Regions from separate parts of the Citrobacter sp. CFNIH10 genome, predicted to be linked through region 1. Evidence: predicted binding sites of a transcription regulator. Region 1 holds the regulator's gene; each other region holds the start of a gene.

Evidence for each region. The regulator Fur, encoded in region 1, represses iron uptake genes when iron is present. The targets are predictions, from matches to a motif close to ATAATAATGAGAACNACTATCAA.
Region 2: bfd (bacterioferritin-associated ferredoxin) is a predicted target of Fur. The motif match lies at 2,369-2,391, and genes of this name have one in related genera.
Region 3: sufA (Fe-S cluster assembly scaffold SufA) is a predicted target of Fur. The motif match lies at 1,944-1,966, and genes of this name have one in related genera.

Annotation. Positions count from the first base shown of each region.
Region 1 is NZ_CP026216.1:2,821,334-2,825,587, forward strand. It holds gene tcuA (FAD-dependent tricarballylate dehydrogenase TcuA) at 1-1,098, opposite strand, end outside; gene tcuR (tricarballylate utilization LysR family transcriptional regulator TcuR) at 1,196-2,122, opposite strand; gene fur (ferric iron uptake transcriptional regulator) at 2,255-2,701, opposite strand; gene fldA (flavodoxin FldA) at 2,982-3,512, opposite strand; gene ybfE (LexA regulated protein) at 3,662-3,955, opposite strand; gene ybfF (esterase) at 4,084-4,254, opposite strand, start outside.
Region 2 is NZ_CP026216.1:812,010-816,263, reverse strand. It holds gene fusA (elongation factor G) at 1-989, shown strand, start outside; gene tuf (elongation factor Tu) at 1,060-2,244, shown strand; gene bfd (bacterioferritin-associated ferredoxin) at 2,426-2,620, shown strand; gene bfr (bacterioferritin) at 2,693-3,169, shown strand; gene C2U53_RS07330 (A24 family peptidase) at 3,153-3,635, opposite strand; gene rpsJ (30S ribosomal protein S10) at 4,014-4,254, shown strand, end outside.
Region 3 is NZ_CP026216.1:3,622,639-3,626,892, reverse strand. It holds gene sufC (Fe-S cluster assembly ATPase SufC) at 1-30, opposite strand, end outside; gene sufB (Fe-S cluster assembly protein SufB) at 40-1,527, opposite strand; gene sufA (Fe-S cluster assembly scaffold SufA) at 1,536-1,853, opposite strand; gene C2U53_RS21315 (LysR family transcriptional regulator) at 2,378-3,253, opposite strand; gene C2U53_RS21310 (Vmh family MBL fold metallo-hydrolase) at 3,377-4,228, shown strand.

The DNA.
Region 1 (4,254 bases):
CTGCGTCGCGCAGTTGTCCAGCTTCGTGTGATCAAACTGACCCGGCTGACAGGCCTGATTGTAGTGCTCCACGGTATGGGTAAAGCGTTCGGGATCCAGCCCCAACTGGCGGGCCAGTTCACTCAGCGTATTGGCCTGTGCGCCGGGGAAAACCGGCGGCATAAAGTGACCGATCGCTTTGCTGTCGATAATGGAGTAGCCAATCTGCCCCGGCTGGTGGGCAACCAGACGCCCCCAGATGGCATAGCGTTTCGGCCAGAAATCTTCGCCTTCATCGTAAAAGCGCTCCGCGTCCCGGTTGACTACCACACCCAGTGAGACGCAATCCACGCGGGTACAAATGCCGCCGTCGTACAACGGGGCCCGGGCATCAATTGCCACACAGTGGGACTGAGACGGATCGCCGATAATGTCAGCACCGGCATCGATCATAAATTTGAGCAAGACGCCCTGATTAAAGCGGGTGCCGCGAATGAGGAAGTTATCGGCTGGCCATTCGCCACGAGCGTTCTCTCCCCAGGCGTCGCGCAGCCATTCGCGGTTGGATTCAAATCCACCGGCGGCGAGTACGCAGGCTTTCGCCTCAATGCGCTCGTGGCCTGCCAGGGCTGCGATGAATTCGCCGTTGTGCAATTCAAGTGCCTGTACCGGCGTGTTGTAGCGAATCTGTACCCCCAGCTTTTCTGCGCTGCGGTAATAGGCGTTCACGAGGGCTTTACCGCCGCCCATGAAGAAGGCATTGGTACGCGCCACGTGCAGCGCGCCAGAGAGCGGAGGCTGAAAATTAACGCCGTGCTGACGCATCCAGTCGCGACACTGGGAAGAGGTCCGGATCACCAGTCGCGCCAACGCTTCATTGGTATTGCCTTCGGTGACACGCCAGAGATCCTGCCAGAACTCCTCTTCGGGATAACTCTCGACCAGCACATCCTGTGGCGCATCGTGCATACAGCGTAAATTGCGCGTGTGTTGGGAATTCCCGCCGCGCCATTCCCGGGGCGCAGCCTCTAACAGCAGCACGGAAGCTCCTGCCTCACGGGCGGTTAAGGCGGCACATAACGCGGCATTACCACCGCCAATCACCAGTACATCAACCATCGTCTACTCCATTACCATTTAACTATTTGTTAAATTTGTAATTGAAATGTATACGTGCTGATTGTATGGGCGCTATGACGAATAGCTAAAGAGGGGTTTAGGGAGCGTAAAGGGTTGCGCCCGGCCAATGACCGGTTTCAACGAGTTCACGCATGACTTTTGTGAGTATTACGCGGGCTGCAAGACCGGCAGGGGTGAGTTCATCGTCCGACAGACTGACCAGAAAATTGGGGCGGCTGAGGACAGGATTATGGACGCCGATCACTCTTAGCGCTTCCCTCTCAAGATGCGAAATGGCTGCACCGGGTTGCAGCGTGGCGCCGAGTCCGCTGCCAACGGCGCGCATCAGTAACGTCAGGCCGTCAATTTCCGTGGCAATATCGACCTTCAGTCCGTGTTCCTGACAGATGGCTTCCAGTCTGCCACGCAGGCCGTGTCCCTGGCTTGGCATGATCAGGGGAATATTCGCCAGTTGAGCAGGCGTTATGGTGTCATCCGGAATATCCGCCAGCAGCTCGTGTGTGCCAATCAGAAACAGGCGCTCCTCAAGAACCGGTCTGGCGCTCCAGCGCAGGATCTTCTCTTTTTGAAACACGACCGCCAGATCAATCTGGCGCGTGTTGATCATCCGTTCCAGATTACCCGACAGGCTTTCCACCACATGCAGGCGAACGTCGGCGTAATATTCCCGCATGGCATGAATAAACGGTATTCCCAGGATGGAGGCGGTGCTGGGGGCCATGCCGACGCTGACGTGTCCCGAAAGACGCGCCTCGCGAGCGGCCAGGATCGCATCATCGGCGTGGCGTAGCGCCAGTTGTGCCTGCGAGTAAAAGGCCAGACCGGCGTTAGTGGGCGTGACGCCGCGCGAGGTTCGCTGCAACAGGCGGATCGCGAGTTCGTTTTCCAGCCGCGTCATCTGCTGGCTCAGGGCGGACACGCCGATGTCGAGATCGAGCGCCGCGCTGCCCATACTGCCGGTTTCTACAATACGGACAAAGTAACGTAGCTGGCGAAGTTCCATTTCGATTCTCCGGACGAAGCAGGGTGATATATTTTACATTAAAGCAACATGCAGGCAGAAGAAAGCGCTGAGTAGGGAATGGCAGGCATAAAAAAAGCCAACCGGCAGGTTGGCTTTTCAGAATAATGCAGATTATTTCGCGTCATGCGCGTGTTCGTTTTCGCGGCAATCGCCTTCAGCGCAGTGGCCATAGAGGTAGAGGCTATGGTTCGTCAGACGAATGCCATGCTTCGACGCGATCTCACGCTGGCGCGCTTCAATAGACTCATCGCTAAATTCGATCACTTTGCCGCAATCAAGGCAAATCAGGTGATCGTGATGATGCTGCTGGGTCAGCTCGAAAACGGATTTGCCGCCTTCAAAATTGTGGCGGGTTACGATACCGGCGTCATCAAACTGGTTCAGCACGCGATACACGGTCGCCAGACCAATTTCTTCACCCATGTCGATCAGTCGTTTGTATAAATCTTCCGCACTGACGTGATGGTTATCCGGTCCCTGAAGAACTTCCAGAATCTTTAAACGTGGAAGCGTTACTTTCAGGCCAGCCTTCTTTAATGCGGTATTGTTGTCAGTCATGCGGAATCTGTCCTGTTGCTAAACGATTCACTTCATACAAGAAGTGACAGAAATTGCACTCGGGATAATGCGTTTCATTATAGGACTGCCGTGTCTAAATGAAAACTGCAAGCCTCTGGCAAATGTTAATAAATAGTCGGTATTGCCTGGAAATGAGAGCGCCACCTAAAAACTCCCGCACATTGTACAGGGATGGGCAAGAAAGTTACAAATTTGTAGCAATTATTTTGATTGGTTCTGTCTATTGATGCGGCGCAAACCTTGTCTGCGCCGCCGTACATCAGGCGTTGATGATCTCATCAAGGTGCAATTCTTCAGAGATCTGCTTCACCCATTTTTCCACGCGCTCGGCGGTCAGTTCCGGCTGACGGTCTTCGTCAATCGCCAGACCGACAAAATGGTCATCATCCGCCAGACCTTTGGAGGCTTCAAAATGATAGCCAGCGGTCGGCCAGTGACCCACGATGGTTGCACCGCGCGGCTCAATGATATCGCGGATTGTGCCTAACGCGTCGCAGAAGTATTCTGCATAATCTTCCTGATCGCCACAGCCGAACAGTGCGACCAGTTTGCCGTTAAAATCGATGTCTTCGAGGGTAGGGAAGAAGTCGTCCCAGTCACACTGCGCTTCACCGTAGTACCAGGTTGGGATGCCAAGCAGCAGAATGTCATAACTTTCGAGATCTTCCTTGCTGCTTTTTGCAATGTCATGCACATCGGCAACGTCTTTACCAAGCTGTTTTTGAATCATTTTTGCGATATTTTCGGTATTCCCGGTGTCGCTGCCGAAAAAGATGCCAGTGATTGCCATGAGTAAAGTAACCTCTTGAAACTTATTGAAATGGTGGTGGCGAATTGCCCACAGATAAGGGCAATCATAGCAGAACAGTCAGGTATGCGGAAATAGCAAACGCATACGAGTGCACTCCATGCTACACGAAAGTGGGAGAGAGGATAATTTCAGGCGAGATCCTGGCCGCGTAGCGTTGCCAGTTGGGCCATCAATATCTCTTCGATCAGTTCACTGCGGCTCATCTCTCGGGATTCCGCCAGCTCATTCAACGCGTCAACAGCTTCTGCGTTGAGTTTGAGTTCGACACGCTTAAGACCGCGAACTTTGTCGCGTTTGAGTTGATTACGCTTATTAATGCGCAGCTGTTCATCGCGTGAAAGCGGATTGGTTTTCGGTCGTCCCGGGCGACGCTCGTGCGCGAACAGATCTAGTGTCGTACGGTCCGTTTGTTCTTTGGCCATGATATTGGTGACTTCGGGGAAACAATCAGCCAGGCCTCTGCCCGGATGGATAGCGCGCCATCATACATCAGCGAATGAGGCGCGCCAACGTTCACACGCGTAATCGCGCACGGACGCTGAGTTTTTAATCAGTTAGCTGTTTCATTAAGATAACGACGGATGGCGCGCAACACCGCCTCCGGTTTTTCGGCATGCACCCAGTGACCGGCCCCGGCAATCACATGCGCACGTGCTTGCGGAAACTGTGCCAGTAAATCGTCGCGATACGCCTCGGTGACGTATGGGGAGTTGCCGCCGGG
Region 2 (4,254 bases), 2.0 Mb from region 1:
AAGTTCGCGCGGGCGACATCGCTGCTGCGATCGGTCTGAAAGACGTAACCACTGGTGACACCCTGTGTGACCCGGATGCGCCGATCATTCTGGAGCGTATGGAATTCCCTGAGCCGGTAATCTCCATCGCCGTAGAACCGAAAACCAAAGCTGACCAGGAAAAAATGGGTCTGGCTCTGGGCCGTCTGGCTAAAGAAGACCCGTCATTCCGCGTATGGACTGACGAAGAATCTAACCAGACCATTATCGCCGGTATGGGTGAACTGCACCTCGACATCATCGTTGACCGTATGAAGCGTGAATTCAACGTTGAAGCGAACGTCGGTAAACCTCAGGTTGCTTACCGCGAAGCGATTCGTGCGAAAGTTACCGATATCGAAGGTAAACACGCCAAGCAGTCTGGTGGTCGCGGTCAGTATGGTCATGTTGTTATCGACATGTACCCGCTGGAGCCGGGTTCTAACCCGAAAGGCTACGAGTTCATCAACGACATTAAAGGTGGTGTAATCCCTGGCGAATACATCCCTGCCGTTGATAAAGGTATCCAGGAGCAGCTGAAAGCCGGTCCGCTGGCAGGTTACCCGGTTGTTGATATGGGTGTTCGTCTGCACTTCGGTTCTTACCATGACGTTGACTCCTCTGAACTGGCGTTTAAACTGGCTGCGTCTATTGCCTTTAAAGAAGGCTTTAAGAAAGCTAAACCAGTTCTGCTTGAGCCAATCATGAAGGTTGAGGTAGAAACGCCGGAAGAAAACACCGGTGATGTTATCGGTGACTTGAGCCGTCGTCGCGGTATGCTGCGCGGTCAGGAATCCGAAGTCACTGGCGTTAAGATCCACGCTGAAGTTCCGCTGTCTGAAATGTTCGGATATGCAACTCAGCTGCGTTCTCTGACCAAAGGTCGCGCATCATACACTATGGAATTCCTGAAGTATGATGATGCACCGAACAACGTTGCTCAGGCCGTAATCGAAGCCCGTGGTAAATAATCCACAGGATTAAAACCTAAGTCCCGTGCTCTCTCCACAAGGGGAGAGCGCTATAGTAAGGAATATAGCCGTGTCTAAAGAAAAATTTGAACGTACAAAACCGCACGTTAACGTCGGCACCATCGGCCACGTTGACCACGGTAAAACTACCCTGACTGCTGCAATCACTACCGTACTGGCTAAAACCTACGGCGGTGCTGCTCGTGCATTCGACCAGATCGATAACGCGCCGGAAGAAAAAGCTCGTGGTATCACCATCAACACTTCTCACGTTGAATATGACACCCCGACTCGCCACTACGCACACGTAGACTGCCCGGGCCACGCCGACTATGTTAAAAACATGATCACCGGTGCTGCGCAGATGGACGGCGCGATCCTGGTTGTTGCTGCGACTGACGGCCCGATGCCGCAGACTCGTGAGCACATCCTGCTGGGTCGTCAGGTAGGCGTTCCGTACATCATCGTGTTCCTGAACAAATGCGACATGGTTGATGACGAAGAGCTGCTGGAACTGGTAGAAATGGAAGTTCGTGAACTTCTGTCTCAGTACGATTTCCCGGGCGACGACACCCCGATCGTTCGTGGTTCTGCTCTGAAAGCGCTGGAAGGCGACGCAGAGTGGGAAGCGAAAATCATCGAACTGGCTGGCTTCCTGGATTCTTACATCCCGGAACCAGAGCGTGCGATTGACAAGCCGTTCCTGCTGCCGATCGAAGACGTATTCTCCATCTCCGGTCGTGGTACCGTTGTTACCGGTCGTGTAGAACGCGGTATCATCAAAGTGGGCGAAGAAGTTGAAATCGTTGGTATCAAAGAGACTGCGAAGTCTACCTGTACTGGCGTTGAAATGTTCCGCAAACTGCTGGACGAAGGCCGTGCGGGTGAGAACGTTGGTGTTCTGCTGCGTGGTATCAAACGTGAAGAAATCGAACGTGGTCAGGTACTGGCTAAGCCGGGTTCCATCAAGCCGCACACCAAATTCGAATCTGAAGTGTACATCCTGTCCAAAGACGAAGGCGGCCGTCATACTCCGTTCTTCAAAGGCTACCGTCCGCAGTTCTACTTCCGTACAACTGACGTGACTGGCACCATCGAACTGCCGGAAGGCGTTGAGATGGTAATGCCGGGCGACAACATCAAAATGGTTGTTACCCTGATCCACCCGATCGCGATGGACGACGGTCTGCGTTTCGCAATCCGTGAAGGCGGCCGTACTGTAGGTGCGGGCGTTGTTGCTAAAGTAATGAGCTAATAATTACTCATTAGTTCTGCACTTAAAAAGGGCGCTTCGGCGCCCTTTTTGCTGCCCGTTATTTGTCTTGTCACATTTCTTCGCAATTATAACTCCGCTCCCGTTACGTAGAGATAATTGTGCTATTGTAATTATAACTATTCTCATTTACACTTTGCGCAGAAATTGAACGGGAGCGATCATGTACGTTTGTTTGTGTAATGGTGTAAGTGATAAAAATATTCGCCAGGCGGTACGTCAGTTTCATCCTCAATCCTTCCAGCAGTTACGCAAGTTTATTCCTGTGGGAAATCAATGCGGTAAATGCGTTCGTGCGGCACGCGAAGTCATGCAGGATGAATTAATGCAAATGCCAGAATTTAAAGAGATCGCCTGAGTCACACTCTTTTTTTTGACATCCCTGTAGCCCCATCTATGCTCTGGAGAGTGGAAGCGGAGGGACAATAAAATGAAAGGTGATGTTAAAATCATAAATTATCTCAATAAACTATTGGGAAATGAGCTTGTCGCGATCAACCAGTATTTTCTCCATGCACGTATGTTCAAAAATTGGGGCCTGACTCGCCTCAATGAGATCGAGTACCATGAATCCATCGATGAAATGAAACACGCGGATAAATATATTGAGCGTATTTTGTTTCTGGAGGGGATCCCGAACCTACAGGATCTCGGCAAATTGGGGATTGGCGAAGATGTCGAAGAGATGCTGCAGTCCGATCTTCGGTTAGAGCTCGAAGGGGCGAAAAACTTACGTGAAGCTATCGCCTATGCCGATACCGTTCATGATTATGTCAGCCGGGATATGATGATCGAAATCCTTGCGGATGAAGAAGGACATATCGACTGGCTGGAGACAGAACTGGATCTCATCTCGAAAATTGGCCTGCAAAATTATCTGCAGTCGCAAATCAAAGTGACCAGCTAATCGCCCCTGAGGTGAGACGACAATATCCGGTGATGAAACCCGCAGCTGCCAGAAATGGCCCAAAAGGCAGCGGGTTTTTTAATGCCGATTTTCCATGCACTATCCCCACAACCACGATACCGAAACACCCCAGTAGCGCCGCCCAAAAGACTAATGAAGGCAAAAACATCCACCCATGCCAGGCACCTAGTGCGGCAAGGAATTTCACATCACCATAGCCGAGTCCTTCTCGCTTACGAAGCAGCCAATAACTCCAGTAGATAAAGGCAAAGCTGGCGTAACCCGCGACGGCGCCCCATACGGCATCGGCAAGTTGTGTCGGGATGATGCACAGGTGAAAGATGAATCCACCCCACAGCAACGGGCAGGTAAACCGGTCCGGCAGTCGTCTGCTGCGCATATCGCAGAAACTCAGAGTCAAAGACAATGCGGTATACAGCAGCAGAAAGGGTAGGGCAGCAGACATCGTGTCATCCTCCATCAACCATGGCGTTACTTTAAAGAAGGTTGATAAGGGAGCAAGGCGCTATTATGGGTATTGCGGGATGCTTTCCAGTAAATCTGCTGCGTTTCTTTCACAACATACAATCCCGGAACCCTGTTCGCATTACGCGCGAAGTGTTTAATATCTACGCGGCACTTGCTTCAGACTGATATTTGCGTATAATGCGCGGGCTTGTCTTAATTGACGGCAGGTTCGATCTGAACCTCGGATAGCCGATTTGGCTGTCTAACAATGCTCCCAATCGGGGAGCTACGTAAGAACGGTTACACTCTCCCATCAATCGTAATGGGTCTGAGGAGTAATCATTTTCGTTTATAAAATAATTGGAGCTCTGGTCTCATGCAGAACCAAAGAATCCGTATCCGCCTTAAAGCGTTTGATCATCGTCTGATCGATCAATCAACCGCGGAAATCGTCGAGACTGCTAAGCGCACTGGTGCGCAAGTCCGTGGTCCGATCCCGCTGCCGACCCGCAAAGAGCGTTTCACCGTTCTGATCTCTCCGCACGTCAACAAAGACGCGCGTGATCAGTACGAGATTCGTACTCACAAGCGTCTGGTTGACATCGTTGAGCCAACTG
Region 3 (4,254 bases), 800 kb from region 1:
ACTGACCTGTAAATCTTTAATCGTTAACATGTTTCTTCCTTAACCGACGCTGTGTTCAAGGCTAATGGCTAAAAGTTTTTGTGCTTCGACGGCAAACTCCAGCGGCAACTCGGAGAACACGTCTTTACAGAACCCGTTGACGATCATTGAGATCGCATCTTCTTCGCTGATACCGCGCTGCAGACAATAGAACAGCTGATCTTCACCAATCCGTGAGGTGGTCGCTTCGTGCTCCAGCTGCGCGCTGTTGTTGCGGCATTCAACATACGGGAAGGTATGCGCTCCGCAGTCGGCGCCAATCAGCATCGAGTCGCACTGGGTAAAGTTACGGGCATTGGTGGCGGTCGGCATAATTTTGACCAGTCCGCGGTAGCTGTTCTGGCTGTGTCCGGCGGAAATCCCCTTCGAAATAATGGTCGAGCGGGTGTTCTTGCCGATGTGGATCATCTTGGTACCGGTGTCCGCCTGCTGATGACCGCTGGTTAACGCCACCGAATAAAATTCGCCGATCGAGTTGTCGCCGCGCAGAATACAGCTGGGGTATTTCCAGGTGATGGCTGACCCCGTTTCCGACTGGGTCCAGGACATTTTGCTGTTCTCGCCCTCACACAACGCGCGTTTGGTGACGAAGTTCAGAATGCCGCCGGTGTTGTTATCGCCAGGGAACCAGTTCTGGACGGTGGAGTATTTCACCTCGGCGTCTTTATGGATGATGACTTCCACGACCGCCGCGTGCAGCTGATAGCTGTCGCGCACTGGTGCAGAACAGCCTTCGATATAGCTTACATAGCTGCCTTCATCCGCTACCAGGATCGTGCGTTCAAACTGCCCGGTCTTTTCGGCGTTAATGCGAAAATAGGTTGAAAGCTCCATCGGGCAGCGCACGCCTTTCGGCACATAGATAAAAGTGCCATCAGAGGCGACTGCGGCATTCAACGCGGCGAAGAAGTTATCGTTGCCGGGCACGACGGTGCCAAGATACTGTTTCACCAGTTCGGGATGATCGTGTATCGCCTCACCAAAGGAGCAGAAAATGATCCCCTGCTCCGCCAGTTTTTCACGATAAGTGGTGGCAACAGAGACGGAGTCAAAAATGGCATCCACCGCGACTTCACGGCCTTCGCGTACCGGTACGCCAAGTTGTTCAAACGCGGCCTCAACTTCTTTGCTGAGAAAGGCGTTTGCCCCGGTTTGCTGGACCGCCCCCGGCTCAGAGGCGCAGGTCTCATCGCAATTCCCGCACGACGGCGCGGAATAGTAGCTGTAATCCTGATAATTCAGCTTCTCGTAGTGCGCCTTCAGCCAGTGCGGCTCCGGCATGTCGACCCACGCTCTGTACGCATTAAGGCGAAACTCCAGCATCCACTCCGGTTCATTACGTTTGGCCGAAATGGCGCGCACCACCTCTTCGTTGATCCCTTTCGCCAGCTCGTCTGTTTGCAGTTGGGTAAAGAAACCCTCTTTATAATTCAGGGGGCCGCCGGTCCAGGTTTTGACATCGTCAGTTGCTTCAGTATTACGAGACATAGTACCGCCTATACCCCAAAGCTTTCGCCACAGCCGCATTCGTTCTGGGCTTTCGGGTTATGAAATTTGAATAACTGGTTTAATCCTTCACGGACGTAATCCACTTCCGTGCCGTCGATAAACGGCATCGCCTGTAACGGGACATAGAGCTTCGCGCCTTCAACCTCAAACAGCAGATCGTCTTTTTCCGGATCGCTGACGGTATCCAGCACATAGCCAAAACCCGCGCATCCCGTCTGTTTAACGCCCAGGCGCACGCCCAGCATGCCCGGCTGCTTTGCGACCAATTCGCGAATATGGGCCGCTGCCGCCGGGGTTAGCGTCAATCCGCGCTAGGCAAAATCGTCCGGATTAAATGTTCCTGAATGCAATTCCATAGGGTTACCTCGCATAGTGAGCCATCAGGCTATAACACCATGTTAGTGATAACGATTCTCACTTCAACCCCTCAACAGCAGGGGCATTACGGTGTTTCACCTGTTTTGACCGCTTTTATTAAGCATAGACCCTGCCACGTGGGTTAAAAGGAATGGATGAATTTGTTCAATATACTGATTAATAATGACTTTATCGTCTGTCATCGACCGGACTGGTCAAAACAGTAAAGATGTATAGAAAATGACTATTTCAGGGATAGGAATGACGTGAGAAGCGTGAAAGCACAGAAAAACAAAACCCTTAAGGTTGTCAGTAACAGCCCTAAGGGTTCCGGCCCCATCCGGCGCTTATCTCCGGCACTCATGATGGCTTAGCTCTTGAAGGGGCGATAAGAATAGTCTCATATCGGCAAAGGTCATTTTTAACACAAATTGCTATCTGCTGTTTTATACGTCAGATCAATTCATGGATTTTACGGCATGGCGGTCTGGATCGCCTCCAGAAACAACCGAAGCCCGGCGGGCTGATGTTCACGGGAAAGATACAGGCCGTACACGGCAAGGCGTCGGGGTTGCAAGGTTGGTAGCAGGCGAACCAGTCGTCCCTGAGCCAGTCCGTCACGCGCTTCCTTTTCCGGCACCAGCGCTATCCCCATGCCTGCCAGCGCGGATTCACAAAGTAAAGACGAGATCCCGGCACTCAAATTCCCCTTGATCGCCACCGAGACCGCCTCGCCCTGCTCGTTGAGAAAGTGCCACGATTTTCCTGCAAACCCACTGTAATACAGACAGTTATGCTGAGTGAGATCCTCCAGCGTCTGTGGGGTGCCGTGCTGACGCAAATACGCCTCTGATGCGCAGAGAACCGATTCGCAATCGCCAAGCCGGCGGGCAATCGCGCCAGGCTCCGGGTTATCGGTAATGCGAATGGCGACATCAATACGTTCACCGACCAGACTAACTGGCTGATTGTTTATCTCAACTTCAATGCGCAGTTCGGGATAACGCGCTAAAAATCCCGGCAGCATCGGGGCGAGAATATGCATTGCCGTAAAGTGCGCGCAGGCGACGCGTAGCGTTCCGCTGGGAATGTCTGCCGCCGACGCCGCGCCAATCGCTTGTGAGAGTTGCGCCAGCGTTCGCGTCTTCACCAGCGCCTCCTCCCCGGCGGGGGTAATTGTCAGCCTGCGCGAGGTGCGATGAATCAGCCGCGCCCCGGCCCATTTCTCCATCTCATCAAGATAGCGGCTCACCATCGGCCTGGAGAGACCCAGTGCCCGCGCCGCCGCACTCAGACTGCCTAAATCGCAGATATGATTGAATACCGTCGCCGCCATCACTCTGTCCATCGCCACCCATCCGATCGTTTTATGAAACTCAGCATGTTCTGATACGGGAATTCTAACAGATCTCAATTCCCTTAAAATACAGACCACACACAAGACCATTTCATCTGCATAAGGCTATTCCTCATGAAAAGTAAACTGCTGGCCCTGCTGTTGCCTGCTGTCGCCTCCCCCCTGTTTGCCGCGCCGCTGCAACTTGACGTCTATAACCCGCAGGAGAACGCCATTTTCCCTGTCTCCTCAACGTTAGTATCCGGTCCGACGGAAGCGATATTGTTTGATGCGCAGTTCAGCACTAAAGACGGTGGAAAGCTGGTGGAGATGATTAAATCCCGTGGCAAGACGCTGAAAGCCATCGTGATTACCTCCGGCGATCCGGATTTCTATTTCGGCCTGCAGCCGATTGTGAAAGCCTTTCCTGACGCGAAGGTACTGGCCACGCCACGGGTCGTTGAGCATATTCGAGCCACCAAAGAGGCTAAGTTGCAGTACTGGGGACCCCAGATGAAAGAGGGTGCGCCAACGGCGCTGACCGTCCCGCAGGCAACCACAGAAACGCGTTTTCGCATCGATGGTGAAACGCTGGAACTGCGTCATCCCAGTGATTACGCGGCCTATGTTTGGGTGCCAGCGAACCGGACCATTCTCGGCGGCACGGGCGTGGCGTCAGGCATTCACGTCTGGACCGCTGACACCCAGACACCAGCGCAACGCGCATCATGGCGTCATGTTCTGACTGAAATGGATAGTCTAAAGCCTGCACAGGTTATTCCGGGTCATTACCTTGGTGAGCGCCCTGAAGGCGATCGGGCCATCCGCTTCACGCAGGATTATCTGCAATCGTTCGAACAGGCGCTGGCGGCGAAGCAAGGTTCGCCCTGGGTCATTAAAACGATGAAAGCGGCGTGGCCGGGACTGGCAGAGGAAAGTTCGCTGGAATTGAGCGCGAAAGTGAATTCGGGCGAGATGGCGTGGTAATACCGCCAGTGAGGAACAAAAAAACC